DNA from 4 places in the Virgibacillus sp. 6R genome. Region 3 is predicted to be linked to each of the others. Evidence: riboswitches for the same ligand, from Rfam matches in the RefSeq annotation. Region 3 holds a riboswitch; each other region holds the start of a gene.

Region 1 (5,353 bases), 2.1 Mb from region 3:
TTTTTACGATGCGATCCGAAAATAATGAAAAAGCTTATATCTATAAGGATTTTAAATCAAAGAAATAAAGTGAATCTTCCATTAGTGTGGGTATTCATTCCCACACGGCTTGTTCGTACCGTAATGTATGACCTATGGCTTTTTAGAAATAGGGCATTTAGATGCTGTTATCTCTCAATTAGACTTGTTGCAGTACAGATTATCCAACAGTCTACAGCACCTTATATACGGGATAAGCATAGGCAAAAGGCCGTCTATGCCATGTGCACAAACGCCCTTTTGCCTGTTATCTATCTCGTTTTCAAGATGGTTATCTGCTTTGTTGGTTGATATATGCTGCTGCAAAAAGCTTACACTTCTGGTGATCTTGCTGACGTTTTCTTTCAACTGCCAGTCGTTGCTTCAGCTTACGTTGATATTCAGCAAAGCCAATATGGTGTGATTGTTGCATTGCCTTCTCCATTTCAGAAGTGTACTTCATTTTTATTCCGCTATGAATAGGGAATCATCCTTTCTTGATCTCGACTCATAATAAGATTATCATAAGACAGGTTCCCTGTTCAAAACGCATTTAAACGCGTCTTAGCTCAAATAAACGATTCATTTTTAATTATCGACAGAAAAGGATGGCGATATCTACATATGCGTTAACATACGCTGTATCTTATCGAATTCCTTCTCGATTATTCTTTTCCACCTACCGGAACAACAGCGCCATCATATTTTTCTTCCATAAAAGATTGAATTTCTTCTGATTGTAAAATTTCTGCCAATTTATTTAATGCCTCATCGTCTTTATCTTCTTTCTTAACAGCTAGCACATTCACATACGGTGAATCTTCATCTTCAATAAACAAGCCATCCTCTGTTGGCTTTAATCCCGCATCAATAGCATAGTTTGTATTAATAGCAACTAGAGCATTTTCTTCCCTTTCATAGTACTCTGGAAGGGTAGCTGCTTCATATTCAGGTGAAAACGTTAAATTCTTTGGATTTTCGGCAATATCATCAATCGTAGCTTTTGCTTTATCTACACCATCATCTAATTTAATCAGTCCCTGCTCCTCAAACAAAGTTAAGATACGTCCATGATCTGGTACAGAGTTACTCATAATTACTTCCGTGCCCTCGGGGATATCATCAATGCTGGAAATACCTTTAGAATAGACACCAATTGGCTCAATATGAATACCAGCAATATAATCAAGTTCATATCCCGTATCACTTATTGTTTGTTCTAAAAACGGAATATGCTGAAAATAGTTTGCATCAATCTCTCCTCTATCTAAATCATCATTTGGCAAAACATAGTCCTGATATTCACTAATTTCAAGAGTGATGCCCTCTTTTTCCAATAATGGCTTCGCCTCTTCTAAGATTTCTGCGTGCGGTACACTGGAAGCACCGACAATGATTTTATTATCGTCCGCTGTTTTATCATCCCCGCCACATGCTGCTAAAACACTTCCAAGACTAATAAGAAATAGAATAGATAGAATGTATTTTTTCATTTTGTACGCTCCTCTTTTCGTTTTTGAATTATCTTTTATCTAATTTGCGTGTAATAAAATCACCAATAAATTGAAATAAAAATACGATCAGTACAATAATAATGGAACAAAGCAGGACGATATCAAAATCTCTGCGCTGGAATCCGGAATAGTAGGCGTAGCTTCCTAATCCACCAGCACCAATGGCACCTGCCATTGCTGTATAGCCAATAAGTGCAATCGCCGTAACCGTAATACCTGAAATTAATGCAGGCATCGCTTCAGGTAACAATACTTTAAAAATAATCGTTCTTGTTTTTGCTCCCATCGCTTTGGCAGCCTCGATAACACCTTTATCCACTTCTCTTAAAGCAATTTCGACAAGCCGCCCATAAAATGGTGCTGCGCCGATGATTAATGCCGGCAACGCAGCATTAGGACCACGGATCGTCCCAACGATAAAATCGGTAAATGGGAATAAGAGCAGTATTAATATAATAAATGGAATGGCGCGAAACACATTCACGAAAGTGGCTGTTAAAAAGTTAATCCACTTATTTTGCCATAACCCCCCCTTATTTGTAAGGAATAATAGCAAGCCAAGCATGATGCCAAAAATAAATGTCCCGATTAGTGCAATAATCGTCATATAAAATGTTTCATAAGTTGCTTCCATAAAATCTTCTATTTTAATTGTAGAAAATAGGTCAGTCAACATTACGGATCACCTCCAACTCCACAGAGGTTTCTTCAGACACGTGCTGGATTGCCTTAGCGATTTCTGCCTCATCACCGGTCATTTGGATAAATAAAGTACCATACGCTCCAGCTTGTGTGCGAGTAATTTTTCCTTGTAAAATGCTAATATCAATATCGTATGTTTTCACAAGCTTACTGATTAAAGCATCGTTTGTTGTTTCGCCAACAAAATGAAGACGAATAAGCCTGCCTTGCTTAAATGTGTTGATTAGATGTTCGAACTCATTCTCAGCTTCAGCATCCCCCATCAATTGTTGGACAAACTTTTTCGTAACATTGTTTTTCGGATGAGAAAATACGTCCAAAACATTGCCGTGCTCCACTACTTTTCCATTTTCCATAACGGCAACATGGTTACATATTTTCCGAATGACATGCATTTCATGCGTAATCAAAATAATAGTTATCCCTAACTGCTTATTAATATCAACAAGCAAATCCAATATCGAATTCGTTGTTTCAGGATCTAAAGCTGATGTTGCCTCATCACAAAGTAATACAGAAGGTTTATTTGCCAATGCACGTGCTATACCAACTCGTTGCTTTTGTCCACCGCTTAATTGCGAAGGGTATGTTTTCTCTTTGCCAGATAAGCCAACTAAATCAATTAATGATTGCACACGTTGTTGCCTTTCTTCTTTTTCAACTCCAGCGATCTCCAATGGGAAAGCAATATTATCCTCTACCGTGCGTGACCATAGTAAATTGAAATGTTGAAACACCATTCCAATATCTTGTCTTGCCAGACGCAGCTCATTCTTTTTGAGTGCAGTTATCTCCTGCTTATTAATATAAACTTTTCCACTTGTTGGCTCTTCTAGACGATTAATTAATCGTACAAATGTACTTTTTCCAGCACCACTATAACCGATCACACCAAAGATATCTCCTTGCTCAATCGACAGGGTAACATCGTCTACAGCTGTTGTTTCTGTCTTGTTTGCAGTAAAAACTTTACGCAAACCCTCAATCGATATCACACCTACTCCTCCTTCTTAGCTCTTCCTATTATGCCCATATAAGCAATTAAAAACGCCTTTCTGAAGAGAACAGAAAGACGTATGAATGTCAAAATGTCCCCTCATCTATCAAGGTTTATCACCTTGCAGGAATTAGCACCTTTCAAATAGTTCTATTTGAAGGTTGCCGCGGGTTCACTGGGCCAGTCCCTCCACCGCTCAAGATAAGAGTAAATTATTATTTAATTGGAATAGACACTATAATAGCATGTTGCTTTCCATCTGTCAATATACTTTTTTGGGTTCATCATCACTTTTTGTAAAATTAAATCACAAACAATGGTGAAGAGACATTTATTGTATTAGAATGCAAACATTTCCGGTTTATGCTTTAACAAATATTGATAAATATTTGCCACATCTCGAAACGCATAAATTTTTTCTACTATTTGTCCATCTTTCTTAATAAGCAAACAAGGTACGCTTTCCACTTGATATGTTTGCATAAATTCTGGATGTAGCGAAGCGTTCATTTCTAAAAACACTTCTTGCTTTTGCATTTGTTCAATTTTAAGCAACATGCTTTTAGCTAGGTTACAAGTTCCGCAAAGCGGCGTGAAAATATAGAGAAAGTAATCAGATTGCTGCAATTGCACTTTTGTTACCTGTTGCAAACTATCACCTTTTTACTGTAATTTAAATCAAAAAGATAGGGTTAACCGCTATTCTTTTACTTACTAATACTTGCGCTAAAACATTTTCCGGCGTGGTTGCGACTTCCCGGTACTCACTGCTTACATATACATGCTCGGCATGGGGTAATTCTCTTGCTAATTGTTTACGAAGCTTCATACCAGAAGGGTCTTCGTCTACAAGAATATAAACTTCCTTATCATCTAATGCGTACTCCTCCAACATTTGGTCAAATCGTTCCACCCCGAGGGTTCCATTTGTGCAAACAATCGTCAAATCTTCCGCAAGTACTTTATTTACTTGCTTTTTATCCGTTAACCCTTCCACAATCAAAACCTTCTCTGATCCATCTGTTATCATCACATAGCACTCCTTGGAAAATCAAGCGACAAGCTTGCATATGCAGAGAGAGCATTGTTTTATTATTAGATGCCGTTCAAAAAACAGAGCAAATTTCCATTTACATACAGTTCGAACAATGGTATGTGCTTTGCAAAATGAATGTTATGCTCGTAGTGGATGTCTGACTTTTTAACGTATCATTATATAATAAAAATAAGTCTTCTGCAATTCATTTATGTCCATTGTCATCCATGATTCGCTTGTAGTTTATGTTAAAATCATCCAATTATTAATCGTTCTCCATTTATGCGTATCTTGAAAAAAGAGCCATTTTAACATCATGATGTTCAGACTAATTATTTAAGTATATAAGTACTTGCTGATTGATTTACTTAAAAAATGAAACAGTATCACTTTATAGTCAAACTTTTTTATAACAGAACCTTAAATAAACAATCCTAACTTTTCTATTTCGTTACATTTATTTTAGTAAAAACAAAGCTGATTGCAAAATATTGCATATCAGCTATTGAATTATTTATTCACTTATCATTTCTTCATATGCTTCTGCAGATAATAAATCGTCCAATTCGGCTTCATTTGTTGGCTCTACAACAAGCATCCATGCATTTTCATATGGTGATTCATTTACAAATTCAGGACTGTCTTCCAATTCTTCATTTACCTCGACTACTTTACCACTGATGGGAGCGTATAGTTCCGACACCGTTTTCACGGATTCTACACTACCAAAAGGCTCATTGATTTCTAATTCATCACCAACTTCAGGAAGTTCAACAAATACAATATCTCCTAATTCGTCTTGGGCAAAATCAGTAATACCAATACGTACATTTCCATCTTCTTGTTTTACCCATTCATGCTCTTTTGAATATAGTAATTCCTTTGGTACGCTCATATATATTCCCCTCCAAATGATATATTCCACTTTCACTATACAAGGTTCAGAGTCATTTATCCAGTATTTATTTTCTATATTCTCTATAGAAACTGTTTGAAAATCTAGTCCATTCAGTTACAAATAAATAGTCACTTTAAAAAACTTGCATTACACCCGGAATAAAGGTGCAAGCGCCTGTTTAGCAACGT
Region 2 (5,353 bases), 1.3 Mb from region 3:
TCAGCAATTCCTTCACAGGTAACGGAAGCTTATCGAATATTTTCAATGAGCCAGGCTCCCGATAAATATTGTAGCCCCCAAACAATTCATCAGACCCTTCTCCAGACAGCACAACTGTTACATGCTTTCTCGCTTCTCTGGAAACAAAATACAATGGTACGCAGGATGGATCAGCTAATGGATCATCCATATGCCACATGATTTTTGGTAAGTTGTCTACATATTCTTCCGGTGAAATCATGTAGGAAATGTTTTCCACATTCAGTTTATCTGCTGTTTCCTTAGCTACATCGACTTCTGAATAACCATCGCGTTCAAAGCCAACTGAAAATGTCTTAATATCTGGATTAAATTCTTTAGCTATGGATACGATTAACGTTGAATCGATACCCCCAGATAGGAATGACCCAACTGGAACGTCACTACGCATATGCACGTTAACAGAATCATACATGACATCTTGAATTTTTTGAATCCAATCTTGCTTTTCTCGAAGCACAGGATGAAATGTAGCATGCCAATAACGTGTAAATTGAATAGGTTGTCCAGGTTTCTTAATGAAATAATGGCCTGGCTCTACTTTTTTAATGCCGGCAGTCATTGTCATTGGTTCCGGCACGTATTGAAAACTCAAATAATGCTGCAGAGCAGCTTGATCTACTTCTTCTTGTTCCATCATTAAGGTAATACTTTTTTTCTCTGATGCAAATGACGTCCCAAAGGAATTTTCATGATAAAAAAGTGGCTTAATACCAAAAGGATCGCGCGCACCGTATAATTGCTCTGTCTCTTTATCCCAAATAAGAATCGAGAACATACCTCTTAAATATTGAAAGGCATTCTCCTTATGTTTGGAAAAAAGTGCAGCTATAACCTCTGTATCTGAGTCTGTCTGGAATTCGTAGCCTTCTTCAAGCAGTTTTTCACGTAATTCGATATAATTATAAATCTCTCCATTAAAAACGAGCCAGATTTGTTCATTGTTATAGCTTAATGGCTGTGAACCACTTTCAATATCAATAATACTTAATCGGCGAAATCCGAATGAAATATAGGAATCAAAATAATAGCCCTCATCATCTGGCCCCCGATGAGTGATCAAATTATTTTGCTTTTTAAACAATTCAATTTCTTGTTCTGTTCGTTCGACTGGATTATCAAATATCATTCCGATAAAACCACACATTGCTGTCTACCTTCTCTCATTAATAATAGTAACGTGGCGTAAGATTATTTTTCAATATTATCATACCACATTATTCGCTAGTAAAAAACTTCCAAATAAAGCGTGTTTTATAGGGTAATAAGTTCTACATTATATAATTCTTGTCTGTTGATGTACATATGACCGTCTGTGATCACCATTTTTTGCGGAGACCTATATTGCATCAGATGTGAGTAAAGATACCATAACCGTACCATATATTCAATTGTTCTCATCAAAAACGGTAAAAAATTCAATGATGCCTTTTGTTTTTTTCGATCATTTAGTTACTCCCAAATTCTTATGTAAACAACATTATTCCTATTATATGTAAACTTCCCCCATTTAACCAAATTAGCCCCCTATCTTGGCACCGAAAAAAAAGCATGATTTCTCTATCTCCATCAAAAGAAAAATCATGCTCTCGCTCTCATCATTATTGCTGCTCTTTTACTAGTGCTACCAATTCTTCCACTTTATCTGTCTTTTCCCATGGGAATAAAACGTCCGTACGACCAAAATGTCCATATGCAGCTGTATTTCTAAAAATAGGCTTTTGTAAATCAAGCATACGAATAATGCCAGCCGGGCGAAGGTCGAATAGTTTTCGTACAGCTTGGACCAATTCATCCTCGCTTACAACCCCGGTTCCAAATGTATCGATAGCAATCGAAACTGGTTCTGCTACACCAATCGCATACGCAAGTTGAACTTCACATGTTTTTGCTAATTGGGCGGCAACAATATTTTTTGCTACATATCTAGCAGCATAAGCAGCAGAACGATCCACTTTCGTCGCATCCTTACCACTAAATGCACCACCACCATGACGTGCATAACCACCATAAGTGTCAACAATAATTTTTCTTCCGGTTAAGCCTGCATCGCCTTGTGGACCCCCAATCACAAATCGTCCAGTTGGGTTGATAAAATATTTCGTTGCTTCATCTAATAAATGTGCTGGAACAACAGGAATAATAACATGCTCCATTAAATCTTTTTCAATTTGTTCTACCGTTATATCTTGATGATGTTGTGTCGAAATGACGATTGTATCAATTCGAATAGGCTGGTCATCTTCTCCATATTCTACAGTTACTTGTGTCTTTCCGTCCGGTCTTAAGTAATCCAATGTATGGTCTTTACGGACATCTGCCAAACGCTTGGCTAATTTGTGCGCTAGAGAAATTGGCAATGGCATTAATTCTTCTGTTTCGTCACAGGCAAACCCAAACATTAGTCCTTGGTCACCAGCACCAATAGCATCAATTTCTTCCTCGCTCATTTGCCCCTGTCTTGCCTCCCAAGCAGTATCTACCCCCCCTGCTATATCCGGAGACTGCTCGTCAATCGCTGTTAGTACCGCACAGGTTTTGGCGTCGAATCCAAACTTTGCTCGTGTATAACCAATATCCTCAATGGTTTTTCGAACGATTGCAGGAATATCTACATATGTAGTGGTCGATATTTCCCCTGCTACCAATACTAGTCCTGTTGTAACAGTTGTCTCACAGGCAACTCGAGCATAGGGATCAGATTGTAATATTTCATCAAGGATAGCATCGGAAATTTGGTCCGATATTTTATCAGGATGACCTTCTGTTACACTTTCAGAAGTAAATAAACGTCGATTCGTAGCCATATTGCTACTTCCTCCTTTTAAAGTCGGTTACGGAACTCTATATAAACAAGATGCACCTTTCATTTTAGGGAATGTTATGAAGTCCATACTTTACTTGTCCAAAACGACAACAACCACTCCTATGAATGTAAATAGGATTTATGGTTATGAACAGCAGTATTTATTCCATTTCAAAACATCTCAACCGCTAGCATTCTATCCATTTTAACACAAAAAAATCCCTTCCTGCTTATCATGGAGGAAAGGGAATAGCGGACCTTTCGCTCTTATTGTTCAAGGTGACCTACTTACCTTGCATCAGGTTAGCACCTTTTCACATGAAATGTGATGGTTGCTGGGCTTCCTCGGGTCTGTCCCTCCACCGACTCTGAATAAGAGAACCGTTCGAATTTCAGCTTACCGAAAGAACCCCTTTATGTCAACTAATTTCCCCGTATTTCTATATGTTTTTTTCACACACTATAATGAAAAGATAAATATTTTTTTAATTTCATCGATATTTAGTATGGACTATTTAGGTGAATGTGTTATACTAATAAACATATTGAGTATATCACAATCGTTCTTAATCGTTGAACGTGAATAAATTTGAATTAAAAGGCAGGTATTTTTAAAATGAAAACGGTAGAAAAGTCTTATGTAACCGAATTATATTCTCACCCTTATTTATTATCGAATTTATCGGTACCGCAGCTTGTTGAAAAAATCTTGGCTAGAAAAGAAGGTAAGTTATCAGCTACAGGTGCAGTTCAAGCTGAAACAGGGGCTTACACAGGCCGCTCACCAAAAGATAAGTTTATTGTAAAAGACGAAATCAGCGAAAACTATGTTGACTGGGGAACAGTGAACCGTTCCATTGATGAAGCGACTTTCAATAAACTTTACCAAAAAGTCGTTCAATATTTAAAAAACAAATCCGAGATCTTTCAATTTAGAGGATATGCTGGAGCAGATCATGATTACCGTCTTCCGCTTCAAGTGATCAATGAATATGCGTGGCATAATCTATTTGCCAGACAGTTGTTTATCACACCTAAAGAAAAAGAGTTAAAAGAGCATCAGCCAGAGTTTACCGTTTTGTCTGCACCAACATTCAAAGCCAATCCTAAAGTAGACGGTACAAACTCAGAAGCATTTATTCTTGTATCGTTTAAACAACGTATCGTATTAATAGGTGGAACAGAGTATGCCGGCGAAATTAAAAAATCTATTTTTTCCGTGATGAATTATTTGCTCCCTCAACGCAATGTATTATCTATGCATTGTTCCGCTAATGTTGGTAAAGAAGGCGATGTTGCTTTGTTCTTTGGCTTGTCAGGAACAGGTAAAACAACATTATCAGCTGATCCGTACCGCCGTTTAATTGGCGATGACGAGCATGGCTGGGGACCTAATGGCGTGTTTAATATTGAAGGTGGTTGTTATGCTAAATGCATTAACTTATCGCAAGAAAAAGAACCGCAAATTTACGATGCCATTAGATTTGGTGCAGTATTGGAAAATGTCGTGTTAGATAACCAAACAAGAATTCCTGACTATAATGACACTATTTTAACAGAAAACACTCGCGCAGCATATCCGTTAGAAAACATAGATAACATTGCCGTACCAAGTATCGCTGGGCATCCAAGCACCATTATTTTTCTAACCGCTGATGCTTCAGGAACATTGCCTCCTATCAGTAAATTGACGAAAGAACAGGCCATGTATCATTTTCTAAGCGGATATACAAGTAAGCTAGCAGGAACAGAACGAGGTGTAACCGAACCACAAGCAACATTCTCAGCTTGTTTCGGTTCTCCATTCCTTCCATTGGCACCGTCCAAATACGCTGCCATGCTTGGGGAAAAGATTGACGCTTATCAATCAAATGTGTTTCTTGTAAACACCGGTTGGACGGGAGGAGCCTATGGTACTGGGAAGCGCATGAAGCTTTCGTATACTCGCGCTATGATTCATGCTGCATTAGAGGGCGAATTACATGGCGTAGAGACAACAAAGGATAAAATATTCGGATTAGAAATTCCGATGCATGTACCTGGAGTGCCGGATGAAGTATTAATTCCGGAAAACACGTGGCTCGATAAGGCCGCTTATGAACAAACAGCAAAACAGCTTGCGGTGAAATTCCATGAGAATTTTAAGCAATTCACAGAAGCTCGTGAAGATATCGCTAATGCTGGCCCTATTTATAAGGGTTAATCATTGTTTCCTCATCCCAAAAGGAATTTTATATAAAATTAATTTGCAGTTACTGCTGCATGTCGACCTCATTATTGCGAGGTCGATTTTTTTTGCTTGGGCTTACAGAGATGCCCAAGAGCGTCCCTCAAGCTCTTACTAAAATCATTCTTAACACTCACCTACTCTACCCCCTAGTTTTTCATTTTTATAAAACATCCATTATATAGGCATTCACACATTTTTAAATGCAATCATAAACTGTTTTGACAAACTAAATCATCAATGAAAGGGGCAAATAGGATGAAGAAAATTCTATTTTTCCT
Region 3 (5,353 bases):
TAAGCTTTATTTTCTTTATAAGCCGTTTTATACATTGCAAAGGCAATCGCCGGAAAGATAAATAACGTTACCAACATTTGCTGTTGTGCCATAAAACGAGTTAGCTTTGGCATCATCGACCAATACTCACTATTAGGTCCTTGATTAAATAAAATCTCCGTCATCGCAGGGACAACCCCTACGTACGTTTCGCCATCAATAACATAGGACCCTCCAGCTTCCGTGAATCGAAACAGAACATTCCACACATGATGCAATCCAAAAGGAATAAATAATCTCTCTCCTGCAGCAGTAAAGAACGGACCTACCACACTTAAATATACGGAAGATAAGTTTGTTAAAAGTCCTACAAACAACGACCAAATAAAAGGAATGATTAAACCAATTACCGTCATAAAACCAATTGTAATAATCGGGACAGATTTTTTTCCTGAAAAGAATGCAAATGCCGTTGGCAATTCTAGATTATAAAACTTATCTGTTGCCCAAGCTGCTAAAAGCCCAGTAATGATTCCTCCTACCGCATTAATATTCATTGTTTGGATGCCTAACACTTCTATTTGCCCATATTGCGTCATAACCTCGGGATCCGCCATCTTCCCCGTAATGATTAGCCAAACATGCATGGCTATAATTAAGGTTAAATAGCCAGTTGTAGCGGCAAAAACAGATATCCCCTTATCTTTTTTACTCATTCCATAGGCAACACCCATTGCAAATAACAATGGAATATTATCAAACACGACACTTGCTATGGTACGAATGCTAGTTAATAAAGTATTTACTGCTTCATAGCCTAAAAAAGGAAACCTTTCAATCATATACGTTTGTACCAATGCTCCACTAATCCCTAAGATCATACCAACTGGCGCCAGTACCCCAATTGGGAGAAGTAAAGTACGCCCAAATCTTTGAATGGAGTCGCTGATTTTTCGCTTTGTCATTTAGAATTTAAACCTCCTCATTCAGCATTTCACATTTTATTTTATCAGCCAAATTAAAATTAAAAAGCGCTTTCATATCCTTTCAGCTGACATAGGTAATGAAAAATGACCTAGGTCACAACCATTTGTAAAAATCAATAACATGTAAAAAACTTTAAACTGAAACATACCTTTATTCGTTCTACAAGTGTATACGTAACCTTAATAACAGCAAATTGTCTTAAATCAACAGTCATTCACAAAGTTGCAGCGAATTACTAGTTGCTGGGCAATGGAGCCGAACGTGACTAGTCGGTTATTTCGTTACAAGCACTTCATTTTATACTTGCTTATCTTTTAAACAAAGGCGCAGGGCGCCCGTTTAGCAACGTAGTGAATGGAACGAATCAACTAAAGATTTAGGAATCATGCCACTAAAAACAGGGGTATGCCGACGTGGAGCGGCAAGCCCGTTTTTAGTCTCGGCCTTCCTCTTTGCCACGAACCGATGATAACTTATCGTAGGGCGCATTTCTAAGTTCACATAGTTGCTGGGCTCATGCGCCGGACGTGACTATTAGGTTATTTCATTATCCATAAGCACCTGAGTTTATACTTTCTTATTCTTCAAAAAATAAATTAAAGCCTCCTTGTTTATTTATAATGAGAAATATCTAAAGCTTCCTACCTCCTACTTAGACCTAATTTATATAAATAATATGTGTACACGTATTCTTCATTGACAATACATCTTGAACCTTATATAATATTCAGTAATTTAAAAATTGAATCTCTTATCAAGAGTGGTGGAGGGAATAGGCCCTTTGAAACCCGGCAACCTAAAAGCAATAATGATTTGCTTTTTACGGTGCTAAATCCTACAGACCTTAGAAATGGTCTGGAAGATAAGAGGAGGAACGGAAAACGATTCTAGCCCTCTTCTTTAGGAAGAGGGCTTTTTATTTCCACCACCTCCAAATAGTCGCCTACCTTGAAAAAATTAACCAGCCGAAAACATACTTTTCGCAAGATTCATTCAACAGGTTCCAAAAACGGAGACCACAAATGCAAAAAAGATAAGAGGATTAGATCTTAAGAACCAGCCCCACATTCAAAGGAGGAATAAAACAATGACAAGCTTTTTCACGCAAGATCCAGAGACAATTTTACTTCACGGCGGGCAAATACCCGACCCGACAACAGGTGCAAGGGCAGTACCTATCTACCAAACTACTTCTTATGTTTTTAAAGATACCAAACATGCCCAAAATTTATTCGGATTAGCGGAGCCAGGAAATATTTATTCTCGTATTGGTAATCCAACAGTCGATGCATTTGAACAGCGTGTTGCTCAATTGGAAGATGGGGTCGCAGCAGTAGCAACCTCTTCTGGTATGGCTGCTATTACATTCGCTATTTTAAATGTCGCCAGTGCTGGCGATGAAATCATTACCGACCGCAATCTTTATGGTGGGACGTATAACTTATTTGCTAACACATTGCCTCGCTATGGCATCAACGTTAAATTCGTTGATGGTACCAATCCAAAAGAAGTAGAAGCAGCGATCACTGACAAAACAAAAGCTATTTTTGGAGAAACGATTACAAATCCAAGTCTTCACGTTTTTGATATAGAGACCATTGCTACTATCGCTCACGCACACCATATTCCATTAATTATTGATAATACATTCGCACCATACCTTACCAAACCATTCGCCTGGGGAGCGGATATTATTGTCCATTCTGCTACAAAATGGATCGGCGGACACGGAACCACCATTGGAGGTATCATTGTAGACGGTGGAAGATTTGATTGGAACAATGAACGATTTCCTGACTTTACTGAACCCGATGAGAGTTATAATGGTCTGCGGTTTATTGATGTTGGACCAGCCGCTTTTGCCACTAAGCTTCGCGTGCAATTAATTCGTGATATTGGCGCTTGCTTAAGTCCACATAGTGCCTTTTTACTGCTTCAAGGATTAGAAACGTTACATTTACGTATGCAACAACATACACAAAATGCACAAAAGATTGCATCGTATTTGGAGGATCATCCAGCAATTGAGTGGGTCAGTTATCCAGGTTTGCCCAGCCATCCGTCCTATCCATTAATAAAAAAATATTTCCGTGATGGTACGGCAGGGTCGATCATTACGTTTGGTATAAAAGGGGGGAGGGAAGCTGGACGACAATTAATTGATCACATTGAATTATGGTCACATGTAGCCAATGTAGGTGATGCGAAATCACTGATTATTCACCCCGCTTCCACGACACATCAACAACTTACATCAGAAGAATTAGCAGCGAGCGGAACGACGGAAGAAACCGTCCGTTTATCGATTGGGTTAGAATCCGTAAATGATTTGCTAATTACACTAGATCAAGCGATAGCCAAAGCTACAGGTGAACAAGAGACCATCGTATTTGATGATCAGCACGCTATCCATTGGCTGCTCCATTCTTCTTTTATAAGAGACGAGGGGAACATACGCAAAAAAACGATTGCCGTTTACGGGTTAGAGCAAGCGAGCAAAGCAGATGAAGAAAAAGTGTTGCAACTGCGAGCACTTGGATTTGACATAGTTGCTGTCGGAAATCCTATTTCCACAGCGGAACTGCCACAGTATGATGAGTTATCTGAGGTTCCGATTGTAGACGCCATTTGGCTGGTACACGCAACATTACCAGCTGACTTGTTAGAGCAACTCGTAAATAAAAAATGCAAGCTTTTATGGATCGAGCAACCGAACGCTTTCCATAATATAGCAGATTATAAAAAAGCAGCAGAAATTACAGTTATTACACACAAGAACCCTTATGATGAAGCACTACGACTTCGTAATAATTCCTGTTTAACACCAGTGTAAAGTTAACTAATTCAAACCAGTAGCGATAATAAAAAGCTCATAGACTTAAAAAAATGGATTTTATTACCCTTAAACAGGACTCCATCTTGCTCAATCAAACTTTAGGTGCCCTAGCCTTTTTACAAACACTTCGTAAAAGCTTATGGCGCCTTTTGTTTTATTAAGGAAAGTGCCTCGAAAACGAATATGAATAATGGTTAGAAAATGCTTAAAATTTGTCAGTTTCTATACATAGACAAAGAAAAAATGATCAACAAACTAATACTGCTATTATTGGAATATTTTTGATAAGTTATGGATAATTGGCCTGCTTTGTACAACATTTGACTAATAAACTCTAGTCAAATGTTGTTCTAGTTAAAAATTCTCCTACGAAATGTGGGAGAATTTTTAAGAAAACGACTCATAAAAATTTTATACTGTTGAACTCAATGATATACCCTCCATCTTTAATAGTTGCGAAATGATTGGAGAAAAAATCAATTCTACCCACTACCTAGAGTCTTAGCCTTATATATTTATGCTATTTTAGCACGTTATAACGAAAGCTCAACCGGTTGGGATACCATTGGTTATAATTTATCTTACTTGAGAATACGTACTGCGCTTAAAAATGAATAGCACTATTTATTTAAGGTGTTTACGCTAATCAATAGATTGAGAAATTTGTTTCTTTGCTAATGCTATTCTAGAACTATCAATTTCGTGTAGATATTGACAAATTTGTTCAACTACGAAAAGCTGCGACATTTCCGTAATTAAAGTACTTCCTTCTTGTGCTACTTCCTTTCCTGCAGTAAATAATAATAATTCAGCGATTTTAGTAATAGGCGACCGTGAATGGTTCGTAATCGCAATCGTTTTTGCTCCATTTTCCTTCACCTTACTTAACCATTGTAACGTCTCTCGTGTATCACCTGTTACACTAAATGCGATCGCCAAGTCATCAGGTTCAATTAAATGAGATGAAACCAATCTTGTATGCTGTTCTGAAAAAAAGTATGCTTTATAACCAAGGCGCATGAGTCTAATCTGTGCTCCCTGTGCAGCCAAAGCAGAGAAACCGATACCAAACAAATAGATTGCATTACTGTTCTTTATCAAATTTGCTGATTGTTTTATTTTTTCCGTATTGGTCATCAGTCTTGTTTCATCCAGCATTTTAACAATATCTTGGTACGTTTTTTCAAATTTAGTATCCGCTTTAGGTTCTTTACCGCTAAGGATTTGCTTTGCCATAGTAGTCTTAAATTCATGATATCCAGAAAAGCCTACCTTTTTTAAAAAGCGAATTACAGTAGCTTCCCCGACACCAAATTCATCAGCAAGTTCTGTTAAAGACATAAAAGCAATACGCTGGTAGTTCTCAGAAACAAACGAGGCAACTTTTTTCTCGCTCTTCGTTAAGGCTGGGTAAATGCTCTTCACTCGTGCTAAAAAATCCATTATATCCATAGATTAAACTCTCCTTGCGCCAGGAATTACTACTTCTTCTTTATTTTTAAATCAAGACCGATTTCAAACATTCTTCTCCATGGTAAATGTATACAAATC
Region 4 (5,353 bases), 680 kb from region 3:
AACACCTTTTATACAGGAGACCCAGATGTGACTCCATTACGAACAGGAAAAGATAGTCGAAATACTTATCAGTTCATTGCTACTGCACAAACAGCACTTGCAGGTGATTCCATGGGTCGCGCCTGGACAGGAGATAATGTCTTCAGCAGTGGCAACCTCGTGCTTGATCTATTGCACAATTTCTTTCTTGAAATTGGCGCTCGTACACATAAAATGCGTGTATATGAAATGACGGAGCATGAAACAGCAAGAGAAATGATTGGATATTTATTAGTTCGCGGTGGTACTCATATCTTAGCTTATGCCAAAGCTCTAGAAATCGCTACAGGTGCTGAAGTGAAGAAACTAATTCCAATCCCTGATCTCTCCAACACCAAATTCGATCATGCCCGAAAATTTGAGGAGCAAGGCTTAGCAAATGTATTATACACATGGAATGACGTCGGAGATTATGTAGACATTCGGCAAATTTGGAAAGGGGAAAATCCAGAAAATGGGAAACAACTGATCGTGAAGGAAGGAGCACCAAAGGGAGCACCAATTCCAAATCTTGATGATCTTCCAGAAGAATTTGCACCGGGAATTGATCGGGATGACTATCAAAAAATCGCTAAACGATTGCTGGAAAATATGTAGACTTCCTACTCCTGAAGTGGGAGTCTTACAGCTCCTTATATACGGGATAAACTAGTTAGCCAAAGAAAATTGTCAACTGTGCAATAGTGTGCAGGAAAAATGCAAATGTAGACAGTTTCTTTCTCTTTTAAACTTTTTCAAATATCGCACATAGAAGGAGAGTAGCAATGGATAGCTCATAGATATTCTATGATCCATTAAACACTCTAAATGAATACAAGGTTCCACTTGACTTTTTTTAATCCGCCTTGTATTCTAATATTCAATCTTATAAAATTCAAAAATTATTTTCTTATCCAGAGAGGTGAAGGGACTGGCCCGTTGAAGCCTCGGCAACAGACTGCTTGCAGTACTGTGCCAATTCCAGAAGCTTAATGCTTGAAGATAAGAAGAATTGGTCCTTTATATTTAACTTAGGAAACCTCTTCTTATTTCAAGGAGAGGTTTTTTGCTTGCTCTCCTTGAAAATATTTTTCTAGGAGATGATGATCATATGATAAAAAGAACACTTGAAACAAGGCTAGTGCAATTAGGAAATCACAGCGATCCTAACACTGGTGCTATCAATCCTCCCATCTATTTATCAACTGCATTTAAACATGACGGGATTGGACGTTCAACCGGATATGATTATAGCCGTACCAAAAACCCTACCCGAACACTGTTAGAAGCAGGTATTGCGAATTTGGAGTCTGGTGAACAAGGTTACGCTTGCAGTTCAGGTATGGCAGCTATCCAATTGGTGCTGTCCCTTTTCCAGTCTGGTGATGAATTGATCGTTTCTGAAGATATATACGGAGGAACGTATCGTTTGCTGCAGCACTATGCAAATGCCTATCAGTTCCATATAATCTATGATTCTTTTACTAATTTGAAAGATATGGAAAAACGGATATCTGATAAAACAAAGGCTTTATTTATTGAAACGCCTACGAATCCACTCATGCAAGAAATTGACATCAAATCGTTAGCCAGTTTAACCACAAAACATAACCTATTACTTATCGTTGATAATACATTTCTCACCCCTTGTTTGCAGCGACCTATAGAACTTGGCGCAAACATTGTTATTCATAGTGCAACCAAATATATTGGTGGACATAATGACGTATTGGCGGGACTTGTGATTGCAACAGGTGTGGAAGTATGTGAAAAACTTGCTGCTTTACACAATGCATCCGGAGCAGTGCTTTCTCCTTTTGATTGTTGGTTGTTAATTAGAGGGCTAAAAACACTTTCACTCCGAATAGCAAAGCATCAGGAAAACGCACAAAAAATAGCAAGATTTTTAGAGGGACAACCTGCAGTTAAAGAGGTGATCTATCCAGGCAAAGGTGGGATGCTGTCTTTTCGTTTGCATGATTCTAGCTGGGTTGATCCTTTTTTGCAACAATTACAATTAATTACCTTTGCAGAAAGCTTAGGAGGTGTGGAAAGCTTTATCACGTATCCAGCTACACAAACCCATGCCGACATTCCTATTAAAGAACGGAAAAAGCGTGGAATTGATAACTGTTTATTACGTTTTTCTGTAGGGATTGAGCAAGCAGAAGATTTAAAGCATGATTTAAATCAAGCGCTGAAACAATTCGAAACAGGAACTTAAAATTTTTTTAGTAAATAGGTTGACATTTCATTCCTCTCGGTGTAAAGTATTATTTAAATTTTATAAATGATCAAATATATTTGACAACAAATATCTCGTTTCAACAACAGTTCGGCAGAAACGTGCCATTGATTGAACACAGGAGCTATCATGAATAGCTTTTGAACAAACATAATATGACTATCTTATCCAGAGAGGTGGAGGGACTGGCCCATTGAAACCTCAGCAACAGGCATAATTGCACTGTGCTAATTCCAGAGCGTAACGCTTGAAGATAAGAAGAGATACCATAAATAAGGTAATTCACCCTCTTCTAATTCAAGAAGAGGGTTTTATTATGGGGTTTCCCCAAATCACTAAAAGGAGGAATTTTAAATGAAACGTAATTTACAACAGAGGTTAGAGGAAGGTCCCGTTATTGTTGGAGAAGGCTATTTATTTGAACTGGAACGAAGGGGATATTTACAGGCAGGCTCTTTTGTACCGGAAGTAGCTTTAGATAATCCGCAAGCCCTTAAGCAAGCATACCGTGATTTTATGAATGCCGGATCTGATGTTGTTCTGGCTTTTACGTATAATGGGAATCGAGAAAAAATGCGCATCATTGGCAAAGAGGAATTATTAGAGCCATTAAATCGAAGCGCGATTCGTCTTGCAAAGGAAGTCGCCAAGGAACATCCAGTAGAAGAAGCTCTTGTTGCTGGAAATATTTCCAACACTAATATTTTTGACCCCGATGATCCGTCATCTAAAGATCAAGTAAGAAGTATTTTTGCAGAAATGGTGCAATGGTGTAAAGAAGAAGGAGTCGATTTTGTTAACGGGGAAACCTTTTATTACTATGAAGAAGCATTGATCGCCTTAGAGGAAATTACGAAACAAGAGCTTCCAGCTGTAATAACATTTGGTCTTATGGGAGAAAACATTTTACGGGATGGATATACCGTGGAAGAGGCTTGTCAATTGCTTTCCGAAAAAGGAGCACTTGTGGTTGGCATGAACTGCTTCCGAGGTCCAGAAACGATGCAGCCATATCTTGCTAAAATAAGAAAGTCTGTCAATGGATATGTCGGCGCTTTACCAATTCCATATCGCACAACAGAGGAGCATCCAACATTTTTCAACTTACCTGATGGGGCTTGCAGCTGTCATTTACCAACAGAAACAACTTTTCCAACTGCGCTAGACCCACTTTATCACAATCGCTATGAATTGGCAGCATGGGCTAAGGAAGCAAAAGATATTGGCATCCATTACATTGGACTTTGCTGTGGCGCTTCTCCTGCAATGCTACGAGCAGTAGCTGAAGCTGTCGGTGTCGAAACGATTAATTCCAAATATTCCCCAAATATGGAGAAACATTTCTTGTTTGGATCAGATAAAACATTAAAAAAACATAATGTGGATTATCGTTTGAAAGCTTAAAACAACAACAAAGAAAATTTTTCTTTTAAAGGAGAATTAGTGTGACAAATCAATTATGGCATACCATTGCAGCGATTAAAAACAAGCAATGGATTGATTTAACCCATGCTTTTGGACCGGAATCACCACATTTCTCAGCATTTGAACCCGCCAAATTTGAAACATTATTTGATCATGATGACGGCTTTTTCGCGCAACGACTCACATTTCCCGGGCAATATGGAACACATTTGGATGCACCTGTTCATTTTGTCCGTGATACAAGGTGCTTAGATGAATTAGAGCTAAAAGAATTTGTCTTACCACTTGTCGTCATTGATAAATCAAAAGCTGCTGGTGAAAATCATGACTTCGCATTAACGGTTGAAGATGTGTTAGCATTTGAAACCATCTATGGAAAAATAAATCCTGGCAGTTTTGTGGCTTTACGTACAGATTGGAGTAAACGGTGGCCTGATCAGGAGGCATTTGATAATAAAGATGCTGACGGGCAAAGTCATACACCAGGCTGGTCACTAGAAGCTTTACAGTTTTTGTACGAGGAACGCGATATAAAAGCCGTTGGTCATGAAACGTTTGATACAGACACCGCTATTGATTATGCCAAAAATGGCTCACTCATAGCAGAGTATTACGTACTTAGCCAAGATAGCTACCAAATAGAATTACTTGCCAATTTAGATAAGGTGCCAGCAACAGGTGCAGTCATTTGTAATATCGTCCCAAAAGCAAAAAACGCTTCTGGATTTCCGGTTCGTTCGTTTGCTATTTTACCTTAATTTGTAAGAATGAAAGCATTGATAATGGTATGACTTCTGTGGAAGCAAACCACGCTTAACAAACATGGATAAAGATCGCATCCATATTTAAGAGTTTATGAGACTTTGATTATTTTAAAATAGTTCAATACAACAAGCAGCCCCTCCTCCTACCTGAGGTGTGAGAGGAGGGGGGGGTCCATACATTTTGGACAGCACTTTTCTCAACTCATAATTCTTAAAAGAAAAGCTTTGAAACAGAATAATTGAATACCCGATCAGGTTTTTAGATGAGAACTCCCCCCATAGCGTATATAGATGAAACGATTCGCGAAAGCAAAAGCTTTAAGCGGGAGCTGAAAAAAGAAGAAGCGGTTCAGACAGGAAAGCATTAACTCCTTTTCTAATATTTATTCTGAATAGCGCTTTGCTAGCTTACTTTTATGTAATTGAAATACTTCTTCCAAAGAAATGCCGTATTTATTGGCAATGACAATGACATTGCCTAGTACATCTCCAAGTTCTTCGGTTAACGCTTGTTTATTTTCTTCAAAAGTACTTTCTGCTTCATCTGGTCTGTCTCTCCCTATTTCAAGAGCTCTTATCGCTCTAGCTACTTCACCTGTTTCTTCAGCTAAAAAGCCGATGCGAACGAAAATATCTAAATCCGCCCATCCTCTGTTCTTATAATATTGCTTTACCCACTGCTGAAATTCAGTTACATCCATTCTTACCCACCTTCTTGTCTAGCTATAAGTTTTAATAACCTTCAAAATTTATTTTACTGAACTAGCTCCAAGAGAAAACAGGCTAATCTACTTTTCGTTTAAACACAATTTGATTGAAGTTCACACTAATCCTACCACTAGGGCCCTCTCCAACTTGAGGAATAATATTTACTAATTCCCAGCCTTGCTTACCATACTCA

The links. A riboswitch is a leader RNA that binds a small molecule or an ion and turns the genes downstream of it on or off. The one in region 3 is predicted to bind S-adenosylmethionine.
Region 1: another riboswitch for S-adenosylmethionine. It lies ahead of BKP57_RS18550 (methionine ABC transporter ATP-binding protein); the one in region 3 lies ahead of BKP57_RS08845 (PLP-dependent aspartate aminotransferase family protein).
Region 2: another riboswitch for S-adenosylmethionine. It lies ahead of metK (methionine adenosyltransferase); the one in region 3 lies ahead of BKP57_RS08845 (PLP-dependent aspartate aminotransferase family protein).
Region 4: another riboswitch for S-adenosylmethionine. It lies ahead of BKP57_RS05800 (homocysteine S-methyltransferase family protein); the one in region 3 lies ahead of BKP57_RS08845 (PLP-dependent aspartate aminotransferase family protein).

Annotation. Positions count from the first base shown of each region.
Region 1 covers NZ_CP017762.1:4,096,255-4,101,607, reverse strand. The annotation lists gene BKP57_RS22345 (YuzK family famiily protein) at 311-481, opposite strand; gene BKP57_RS18560 (MetQ/NlpA family ABC transporter substrate-binding protein) at 684-1,511, opposite strand; gene BKP57_RS18555 (methionine ABC transporter permease) at 1,540-2,208, opposite strand; gene BKP57_RS18550 (methionine ABC transporter ATP-binding protein) at 2,198-3,229, opposite strand; SAM riboswitch class I at 3,328-3,439, opposite strand; gene BKP57_RS18545 (thioredoxin family protein) at 3,571-3,882, opposite strand; gene BKP57_RS18540 (toprim domain-containing protein) at 3,905-4,261, opposite strand; gene gcvH (glycine cleavage system protein GcvH) at 4,782-5,162, opposite strand.
Region 2 covers NZ_CP017762.1:628,821-634,173, forward strand. The annotation lists gene asnB (asparagine synthase (glutamine-hydrolyzing)) at 1-1,186, opposite strand, end outside; gene metK (methionine adenosyltransferase) at 1,641-2,846, opposite strand; SAM riboswitch class I at 3,110-3,224, opposite strand; gene pckA (phosphoenolpyruvate carboxykinase (ATP)) at 3,462-5,048, shown strand; gene BKP57_RS03000 (ABC transporter substrate-binding protein) at 5,331-5,353, shown strand, end outside.
Region 3 covers NZ_CP017762.1:1,949,667-1,955,019, forward strand. The annotation lists gene BKP57_RS08840 (PTS transporter subunit EIIC) at 1-944, opposite strand, end outside; SAM riboswitch class I at 1,715-1,835, shown strand; gene BKP57_RS08845 (PLP-dependent aspartate aminotransferase family protein) at 2,054-3,799, shown strand; gene BKP57_RS08850 (MurR/RpiR family transcriptional regulator) at 4,445-5,254, opposite strand; gene BKP57_RS08855 (DUF4127 family protein) at 5,284-5,353, opposite strand, start outside.
Region 4 covers NZ_CP017762.1:1,272,267-1,277,619, forward strand. The annotation lists gene BKP57_RS05790 (manganese catalase family protein) at 1-636, shown strand, start outside; SAM riboswitch class I at 926-1,027, shown strand; gene BKP57_RS05795 (methionine biosynthesis PLP-dependent protein) at 1,130-2,242, shown strand; SAM riboswitch class I at 2,425-2,523, shown strand; gene BKP57_RS05800 (homocysteine S-methyltransferase family protein) at 2,618-3,667, shown strand; gene BKP57_RS05805 (cyclase family protein) at 3,709-4,446, shown strand; gene BKP57_RS05810 (MazG nucleotide pyrophosphohydrolase domain-containing protein) at 4,836-5,153, opposite strand; gene BKP57_RS05815 (DUF4177 domain-containing protein) at 5,236-5,353, opposite strand, start outside.